3 linked regions of the Neobacillus sp. PS2-9 genome follow. The protein of the gene in region 1 interacts with the protein of each later gene in a pairwise test. Links are inferred from orthologs where the notes say so. Each region holds a gene or a part of one and is shown in the gene's direction. Other genes may lie near its edges.

Region 1 (2,981 bases):
GAAGGTGTTATAGGAATTAGTGCACGTTCACTAGGAAACATCAATGTCCAAGTGATTATGGAAAGCCTTAAAGGTGGCGGTCACCTTACGAATGCAGCGACCCAGCTTAGTGGCTTAACGATAAACGAAACGGAAACAAAGTTAAAGCTGGCAATTGATGAATATTTTGAAGGAGTGAAAAAAGAATGAAAGTAATATTTCTTAAAGATGTAAAAGGAAAAGGTAAAAAAGGTGAAGTGAAAAATGTAGCTGATGGCTATGCACATAACTTTTTAATTAAACAAGGTTTAGCTGTTGAAGCAAATAATGCTAATGTCAGTTCTTTAGATGCCCAAAAAAAGAAACAAGAAAAGGAAGCGGCAGAAGAACTAGCCGAAGCGAAAAAGTTGAAAGAAGTATTGGATAAAATTACGGTGGAGTTAACGGCTAAAGCTGGTGAGGGTGGAAGACTCTTTGGTTCCATTACAACAAAGCAAATTGCAGAAGAATTGCAAAAGAAACATGGAATTAAAATTGATAAGCGTAAAATGGAACTAACTGATGCGATTCGCACGCTTGGCCACACAAAGGTTCCAGTAAAGCTTTACCACGAAGTAACAGCTACATTAACTGTCTCTGTTAAAGAAATAAAATAGTACAGGGATAAAATTTGCCAGTGTGAATTGGTAGGAAACCATGTTAAGATATAAAAGTTATCAATGATGTGATCGGTCTTAGCTGATCACTTTTTTCTTTTTAGGATATGATATAATACTTTTAGACTATTACTTAAAATCATCCTACTAGAATAGGAGGTTTTTTATAAATGAATGATTTATTCGCGGATCGCATGCCGCCACAAAATATAGAGGCCGAACAGGCTGTTTTAGGGGCTATCTTTTTAGAGCCTTCTTCTTTAACTTTGGCATCGGAAATCTTGATTCCTGAAGATTTTTACCGTGCTGCACATCAAAAAATATTTAATGTGATGCTCAACTTAAATGATCAAGGAAAAGCCGTTGACTTGATTACCGTGACGGAGGAGCTGGCAGCAGCCAAGCTTTTAGAAGATACCGGTGGTGTGAGTTATTTAAGTGAGCTTGCAGGTTCTGTACCTACAGCAGCCAATATTGAGTATTATGCGAGAATAGTAGAAGAAAAATCGTTACTTAGAAGACTGATTCGTACGGCAACGAATATCGCAACCGATGGATATTCGCGTGAGGATGAGGTTGAAGCACTCTTAAGTGAAGCGGAAAAAAGTATTATGGAAGTTGCCCAGAGAAAGAATGCAGGAGCGTTCCATAATATTAAAGATGTCCTTGTCCGTACGTATGACAATATTGAAGAAATGCACAATCGTGTAGGAGAGATTACGGGGATTTCTACCGGATTTGCTGAGCTAGACAGAATGACAGCCGGGTTCCAGCGAAATGACTTAATTATTGTAGGTGCTCGTCCTTCTGTAGGTAAAACGGCATTTGCTTTGAATATTGCTTCCAATGTAGCGACGAAGACGGGTGAAAATGTAGCTATTTTCAGTCTTGAGATGGGTGCAGAACAGCTGGTAATGCGTATGCTTTGTTCGGAAGGTAATATTGATGCGCAAAGGCTGCGTACCGGTTCCTTAACGGATGATGACTGGGGCAAGCTGACTATGGCAATGGGTAGTCTATCAAATTCAGGGATTTTTATCGATGATACCCCTGGTGTTAGAATTAGTGATATCCGTTCAAAATGCCGTCGCTTGCAACAAGAGCATGGGTTAGGCATGATTTTAATCGATTACTTGCAGTTGATTTTGGGAAGCGGCCGATCAGGTGAGAACCGTCAGCAGGAAGTTTCGGAAATTTCCCGTTCCCTTAAGCAGTTAGCCCGTGAGCTGAAGGTTCCTGTTATTGCTCTTTCTCAGCTTTCCCGTGGTGTGGAACAGCGTCAAGATAAGCGTCCGATGATGTCCGATATCCGTGAATCAGGAAGTATCGAGCAGGATGCCGATATTGTTGCCTTCTTATATCGTGATGATTACTATGATAAGGAATCGGAGAATAAAAATATCATTGAGATCATTATTGCCAAGCAGCGTAACGGCCCAACTGGTACTGTAGCGTTGGCCTTTGTTAAGGAATATAATAAGTTCGTCAATCTCGAGACGCGGTATGAGCCGCCAGGTGCATAGATTTTTGAAGGTTAGCCATTCTTGGCTAGCCTTTTTTATTTCCAAGTTGGAAGATTAATAGAATGGTAAATTAATATTTTACGAACATAATATAAAATTTGTTATAAATTGTTCGTGTTTTGTTGATTTTTACTCGTTAAATTGATAAACTATCTGAGGGAATAATAAATATTTACTGAAAGCAAAAATTTCGGAGGTGCCTTTTATGTCATCAGTAGTGGTTGTTGGTACGCAATGGGGAGACGAAGGAAAAGGAAAAATTACTGATTTCCTATCTGAAAATGCAGAGGTCATTGCACGTTATCAAGGTGGAAACAATGCAGGCCACACCATAAAATTTAATGGAGAAACCTACAAATTACACCTGATTCCATCAGGGATTTTCTATAAAGAAAAAGCATGTGTAATTGGGAATGGTATGGTTGTCGATCCGAAGGCACTGGTTAATGAACTTGCTTATTTACATGAAAAAGGAATTACAACGGATAATCTTCGCATTAGTAACCGCGCACATGTCATTCTTCCCTACCACCTCAAATTAGATGAAGTGGAAGAAGAACGCAAAGGTGCTAATAAAATCGGTACAACTAAAAAAGGGATCGGTCCTGCTTACATGGACAAAGCTGCTCGTGTCGGTATTCGTATGGCTGATTTATTAGATCGTGAAATCTTCGAAGAAAAGCTTGAACAAAACCTAGCAGAAAAAAATCGTCTATTTGAACGTATATATGAAACAACAGGTTTTACCAAGGAAGAAATCCTTGATGAGTACTATGAATACGGCCAACAAGTGAAGCATTATGTTTGTGATACATCTGTTGTG
Region 2 (3,028 bases), 1.4 Mb from region 1 along the record:
TTTGGATGGAATGTTAAATATATTTCTTTATCGGAAAATTGGAAAAAAACATTTTGCTCGTCTAAAACGGTTTTTCTCTGACCAGCAAATGACAAAGGATAAGGAATATCAGGATGTAACCAAGGCCTTCCAAGATGTGTTTGCTTCAGCTACGCCTGGTAGCCTTCAGTATCTTCAGGATGTAACAGAGGATCTTGAAGCAGAACAAAATCAACAGTTTATCGGTCGTAATGAACAAAAGCCACTTCAAATTGATACAAATACGTTTGATTTTGATTTATTAGCTGCAGGACTTAATGAATCTTTGGTTCCCAAAAAAGCACTAACACCAAAAGTAAAGAATGTTATTAGTAATCTTGCTTTTCTGTATAACATAAATCCGATTGAAATGAAAAATTTTATCTTAGGTGCCATAAATCCGAATGAAGAAATTGATATAGAAGACTTAAGAAAAGGCGCACGTGATTGGTATCAATTTGTTCATTATGACAAGCTCCCGAGCCTTATAAACAGAACACAGCCTGTAATTCACCAAGTTCAAGTTACTGAGCCAAAAACCCCAGAAGAAAAACTGATTCGTTATTATGAAACTACTTCTCCTTTAACTGTTTTTAAGGACATTTCAGGTGGTGTGGAACCTTCAAATGCTAATTTGGATATCTTAGAGGAGATTATGATTAAGTATAAACTTCCTCCAGGGGTAGTGAATGTTCTTATTGAGGTTGTCATGATAAAATCAGATATGAAGTTTACTAAAGCATTTGTCGACTCAATAGCCAGTCATTGGGCACGAAAGCAAGTGAAGACGGTAAAGGAAGCAATGGAACTTGCAAAGAAGGACGAGCGCATACGGAAAGAAAGCAAAAAAACTGCAAAAAGTACAAAAGGTACAAATAAGAAGCCTCTTCGGACAGAGCTTCTTCCTGAATGGTTTGATAAAGAAAAACCAAAAAAGTCGGAGAAGGTAGAGAAGAGTCCTGATTTAGAAGCTAAAAAGCGTGAGATAGAAGAAATGCTAAAGGCATTAGATGACTAGAGGTGACTTATGGAGAAAATAAATCAAACATTGAAACGGTTATCCTCACAAGGAGATTTTCAAAGACGATACGATAAAATGCGCCGCGAAACCCTCGAAAACCCAGATGTCGAAGAATTTATTTTAAAGAATGAACAAGCAATAACGAAAGAAATCATTGATAAAAGTTTAGGTAAGCTTTTTGAATATACAAATCAAAGTAAGGATTGTGAGAAATGCGAAAGCCTTGATAATTGTATCAATATGATGAAAGGCTATCGGCCTGAATTGGTTTTAACACGAAATTTCATAGATGTTCGATACGAACGCTGTCATCGAAAAATCATGCATGACGAAAAGAAAAAAAATGAAACTTTAATTAAGAGTTTATATGTCCCGAAAGATATCTTAAACGCTACCTTTGACAACTTTTTTACTGATGATGAGCGAATAGATGCTTTTAAGAAGACAATCGCATTTGTAGCTGATTTTAAACAAGGAAAACCAACAAAGGGGCTATATTTCTATGGTGAATTTGGAGTAGGGAAATCTTATTTGTTGGGTGCAATTGCAAATAAATTGGCCCAAAAACAAATCTCTTCTATGATTGTCTATGTACCTGAACTTCTTAGAGAGATGAAAAGTTCGATTGCAGATTCGACCTTAAATGGAAAAATTGAAGCTTTGAAGAAAGAGCCGATTTTGATGCTGGACGATATTGGGGCAGAGTCGATGTCGAGTTGGACAAGGGACGAGGTATTAGGTCCAATTCTTCAGTTTAGGATGCTGGAAAGTTTGCCGACGTTTTTTACTTCGAACTTCGATTTTAATGAGTTGGAACATCATTTGACTTATAGCCAGCGTGGGGAAGAAGAGAGAATGAAAGCGAGAAGAATCATGGAGCGAATTCGCACCTTAAGTGAGCCGGTTCTAGTTAGTGGTCCTAATAGGCGTTAGGAATAATATGTGTTTCCATCGGATTACCGGATCACCCGGTAGTCCTTTTTACATTTAAAGTATAAAATTCGGCTTCGAGAATTGTCCAGCTCCAGCGCCTAGCCCCTCGGGTCAAATAACCTTCGGCAATAAAAGTCAAAAGGCGGACTTTTCTTGCCGAAGAACATTTGCCTGTCGGGGCTGAACAAGGCGCTTGCGCTTTTCTTAATTATTATAGTAAAACTGTGGTTATCTAACTTCTATTTTGGCCAAGTCCCCCATATATATTAAACAGACAATGCCTCAAAGGGGGGATTTGGTTGGCGGAAATCATCTTCCAAAGCAAGCTGGATGCACAAAAACTTTATAACCACTTGCTGATGTACGTACCATATAATCCAATGAATGAAACTATTCTTCTTTTAGAAGATCGACATATAGTAAAGATAGTTGATATTTGCTTTTCTACGTCTCTGTTTGACAGGGTGAAATCGGCCTTTTATCAGTTTATAACAAATACGAAACGGGATCATTGGTTTCGAGAGATAGTAAGGGATCATTATTATTATACCGACATGGAAGAGCAACAGCAGATTATTGATATTATCTATTCCATACTGGACGGGCAAAGAGAGGATCTTGCTGTTTTATTAAAAGAAATAAATGAAGAGCCTAACCTAATTAGTGAGGCTATTGATGAGATTCTTCATGAAAATGTCACGTTCTCTTTCGACTCTTTTGTTAAATTTCGCCTGCGTTCCTATCTACATGCTCTAGAAAGCTATGTTGAGATTGCCATTGATGAATACAAAATGGAGCAGGAATATCAAATGTTTGTACACATGCTAAGAGACTTTTTAGTGAACCGTGAACCAAAAATGGATACGCTTCATTTATTGTTCGATGAGGAAATTACTTTTTTTAATGAGGATTTTGTTGAAATTAAAAGAGGTGAATTAACAAGATTGATTGACAGAAGGTTATTGGTGAATCATCCTGTTTATGTTGACTCTGCTTCCATTGCACCGCTGCTGTCACTTGCACCAACGTCTATTTTTATTTATACAAAAGATCCTG
Region 3 (2,953 bases), 1.9 Mb from region 1 along the record:
TGATAATCTCTTAGATATATTTAATGATTATCGGATCCTATATGAATTGTTTCATGACCAAGAGTACTATCAAGTAATGCGGGTCATTCTTAGAAAATTAGAAAGTCTTGTAAATAATGATGGCAAAAGCCCTGTATAATCCTACCACCTAGCTATTTCAAATAATAAATACAAAACAAAAGGAATGCCACCCCATTTAATTAGGAGAAACATCGTTTCTAATATTTTCTCAAATAGTTGGAGGGTAAGACTATCCTCCTGATTCACATCTTCAACCCAAGCCTCTAACATCAATTGGAATTTAGACATTGTTTCACCCCATCGTTTTCTTTTTACTAATCCTATGCTTGTCCAACCGATAAAAGACATGTTTTTTTCATTGAAACCTCTTTATTCAATTTCAGTAAAGAGAACAGGTTTATAGGCAACTGCTTACCAAAGTAAATAGCATGAAAAGGCCATGTACATCATACATTCTGTAAAAAGGGGGCGATGCTATGAGAGAAATTGAAGTATTTATTGATACAGAAGAAATTGCCGAATTTTTCTTTCATGAGCTTGTAAAAAGGGGATACGTTCCTAGTGAAGAGGAATTAGAGGAATTAGCCGATATTACTTTTGAATATTTAATTGAAAAGAGTATTATCGATGAGGAAGTACAGGAGGATTAGTAAGTGAATATTTTAGGGAGAAATGATATGTTTTCTACCTTTATGATAAAAGAAAACGAAAGCCGAGCATAAGTTGCTCGCTTTTTGTTTTTTATAGACTATTTGAAATATTTTTACCATCGTGAAACCTTGTTGGAGTTTCATCGTATTAAGGAGTGTGAATAAAAGGAGGAGGACTTTATGTTTAAAAAAATCCTTAAATCAATTTTTAAAAGTAAGATGACTCACAAGTACAGTTCCTCAAGCGATGCATGGAAGAAGCACAAACATCATAAGCACAGTCATTTAGGACATCATCATTATAAAAAGAAATATAAGAGCAGAAGTTCTATATCTAGTTTTTTTAGCAGCTAGCAAGGTGTGTGTATATGCTTAGGAAATTTACATTATTTTTTTCCAAGATGATGGAGAAGCCACTACCTATTGATGAGGTTATTGCTGATCGTTATAGGGTAGTGGAGTATCTCGGAAGCGGAAGCTACGGACATAGTTATTTAGTTTTTGATTTCTTAAGCAAACAGAATAAAGTATTAAAATCCCTTCGATATCATAAGAGAATAACCCAATCTGGAAGAAAGGGATTTGAATTAGAAAAAGAATTATTAGGCTCGATTAATCATCCAGGATTTCCTAGATATTTTGAGGATGGCACTTTTAAAAACATTCCCTATTATACAATGGAATATATTAATGGAAAAAATTTTGAACAGCTTATTTTTCATGAAGGTAAGAAATTCACTGAAACAGAAGCTTTTAAGTTTGCAGATGAATTACTACAGTACATCGAATTCTTGCATAGCCATAACATCATTCATAGAGACATTCGCATTCCGAATGTAATTTTTGATGGAACGAGGATTCGCCTGATAGATTTAGGATTAGGAAGGTATCTTAAACCGAGAGATGGAGATCTACAAAAAATAGAAGATGTAAGAAAGCAAATTAACTACCAAGCAGATTTTTACGGACTTGGCCATTTTCTTTTGTTTCTCCTTTATTCGAACTTTACTTTCCAAGATGACAGGAAGGAAAGAAGCTGGGAAGAAGAACTAGATATTACAGTAGAAGCCAAACAAATCATTAGAAGGCTCTTGCAGATAGAATCCGCGTATGATCAATGCGCACAAATAAGAGCTGATATAAAAAATTTCACTTAATTTAGGAGGAGAATTTTATGTCTTTCTTTGACAAAGTATTTGCTAGCGTAGGTATTGGTGCTGCATCAGTGGACACAAAACTAGAAAAAGACACTTATATGCCTGGAGAAACCGTACAAGGGGTTGTTGAAATTAAGGGTGGAAAAGTTGAACAGCAAATTGATGAGATTTATCTTTCACTCAATACAACTTACTTAAAAGAGTCAGATGATCGAAAATATAACATAACTGCTACCATCGACCGATTTCGTCTAACTACACCTTTCACAATCAGGTCCAACGAAAGAAAAGAAATTCCGTTTACCTTCCAGTTGCCGTATGATACACCATTATCTATTGGCAAGTCAAAAGTGTGGGTAACAACAGGACTGGAAATAAAAGGTGGGGTGGACCCAAGTGATAAGGATTATTTAAAAGTAATTCCTAATCAATTAATGACTGCTGTTTTTAACGCCGTAGATAATTTAGGCTTTAGAATTAGAGAAGCGGACTGTGAAGAAGCACCACGACGCTTACGCGGCAGGTTACCCTTCGTTCAAGAATTTGAATTTGTCCCAACATCAGGTCTATTTCGTGGTAAATTAGATGAGTTAGAAGTGGTGTTTTTATCTTCAGGTAATGGCACACTAGATTTGATGTTCCAAGTGGATCGACGTGCAAAGGGACTTTCAGGATTATTCTCAGAAGCGATGGGAATGGATGAAACGAACGTAAGATTAACTGTATCTAACGCAGATATTCCTAATTTACAACAAAAAATCCAGAGTGTAATACAAAGATACTCATAATAAATAAAAAAATGGGTTATCGACAAAAAAAGTTAGTATTCTACAGAGGGTTCGACAAGGTCTACATCTAATTATTAGAATAGAAAATAAATTCTAATAATTGGAGGTACAAGATGATCAGAGTATTAACGAGAAAGCCCTGTATCAAATATGATGTGACAATCTTTCAAACTCCAAAGTACCGTGAAAATAAAGGCTATAAACAGGTCTATAGAACGACCATTCCTGCTGCCGGCCGTGAACAATGCTTGGAAGAAACCTTTAGCCGCTTTAATGTGACTGACAGAATACCTTCAAATTATAAAGGGAGATTTCTCTCAACCGGTGACATTATATT

The links.
Region 2: the proteins of dnaB (region 1) and dnaI interact in binary tests that used the Bacillus subtilis proteins (3 or more experiments, as listed by UniProt). The link is inferred for Neobacillus sp. PS2-9 from one-to-one orthologs.
Region 3: the proteins of dnaB (region 1) and RCG25_RS09995 interact in binary tests that used the Bacillus subtilis proteins (3 or more experiments, as listed by UniProt). The link is inferred for Neobacillus sp. PS2-9 from one-to-one orthologs.

Annotation. Positions count from the first base shown.
Region 1 is NZ_CP133269.1:56,974-59,954, forward strand. The notes cover bases 76-2,981. They hold dnaB (replicative DNA helicase), read left to right. Parts: upstream 76-805; coding sequence 806-2,158; downstream 2,159-2,981. Other genes in these bases: RCG25_RS00280 (DHH family phosphoesterase), read left to right, coding at 76-189; rplI (50S ribosomal protein L9), read left to right, coding at 186-635; RCG25_RS00295 (adenylosuccinate synthase), read left to right, coding at 2,364-2,981. Outside these bases: more of RCG25_RS00280, read left to right, coding at 1-75. UniProt on the Bacillus subtilis protein: The main replicative DNA helicase, it participates in initiation and elongation during chromosome replication. Travels ahead of the DNA replisome, separating dsDNA into templates for DNA synthesis.
Region 2 is NZ_CP133269.1:1,417,100-1,420,127, forward strand. Bases 56-3,008 are described here. They hold dnaI (primosomal protein DnaI), read left to right. Parts: upstream 56-1,045; coding sequence 1,046-1,972; downstream 1,973-3,008. Other genes in these bases: RCG25_RS06965 (replication initiation and membrane attachment family protein), read left to right, coding at 56-1,036; ytxC (putative sporulation protein YtxC), read left to right, coding at 2,272-3,008. Outside these bases: more of RCG25_RS06965, read left to right, coding at 1-55; more of ytxC, read left to right, coding at 3,009-3,028. UniProt on the Bacillus subtilis protein: Helps load the DnaC replicative helicase onto single-stranded (ss)DNA and simulates the helicase activity; in the presence of DnaB more helicase activity is seen.
Region 3 is NZ_CP133269.1:1,990,314-1,993,266, forward strand. Bases 56-2,933 are described here. They hold RCG25_RS09995 (serine/threonine protein kinase), read left to right. Parts: upstream 56-1,039; coding sequence 1,040-1,828; downstream 1,829-2,933. Other genes in these bases: RCG25_RS09980 (hypothetical protein), read left to right, coding at 56-139; RCG25_RS09985 (hypothetical protein), read right to left, coding at 142-309; RCG25_RS09990 (YozD family protein), read left to right, coding at 498-671; RCG25_RS10000 (sporulation protein), read left to right, coding at 1,846-2,616; RCG25_RS10005 (YodL domain-containing protein), read left to right, coding at 2,730-2,933. Also shown: more of RCG25_RS09980, read left to right, coding at 1-55; more of RCG25_RS10005, read left to right, coding at 2,934-2,953.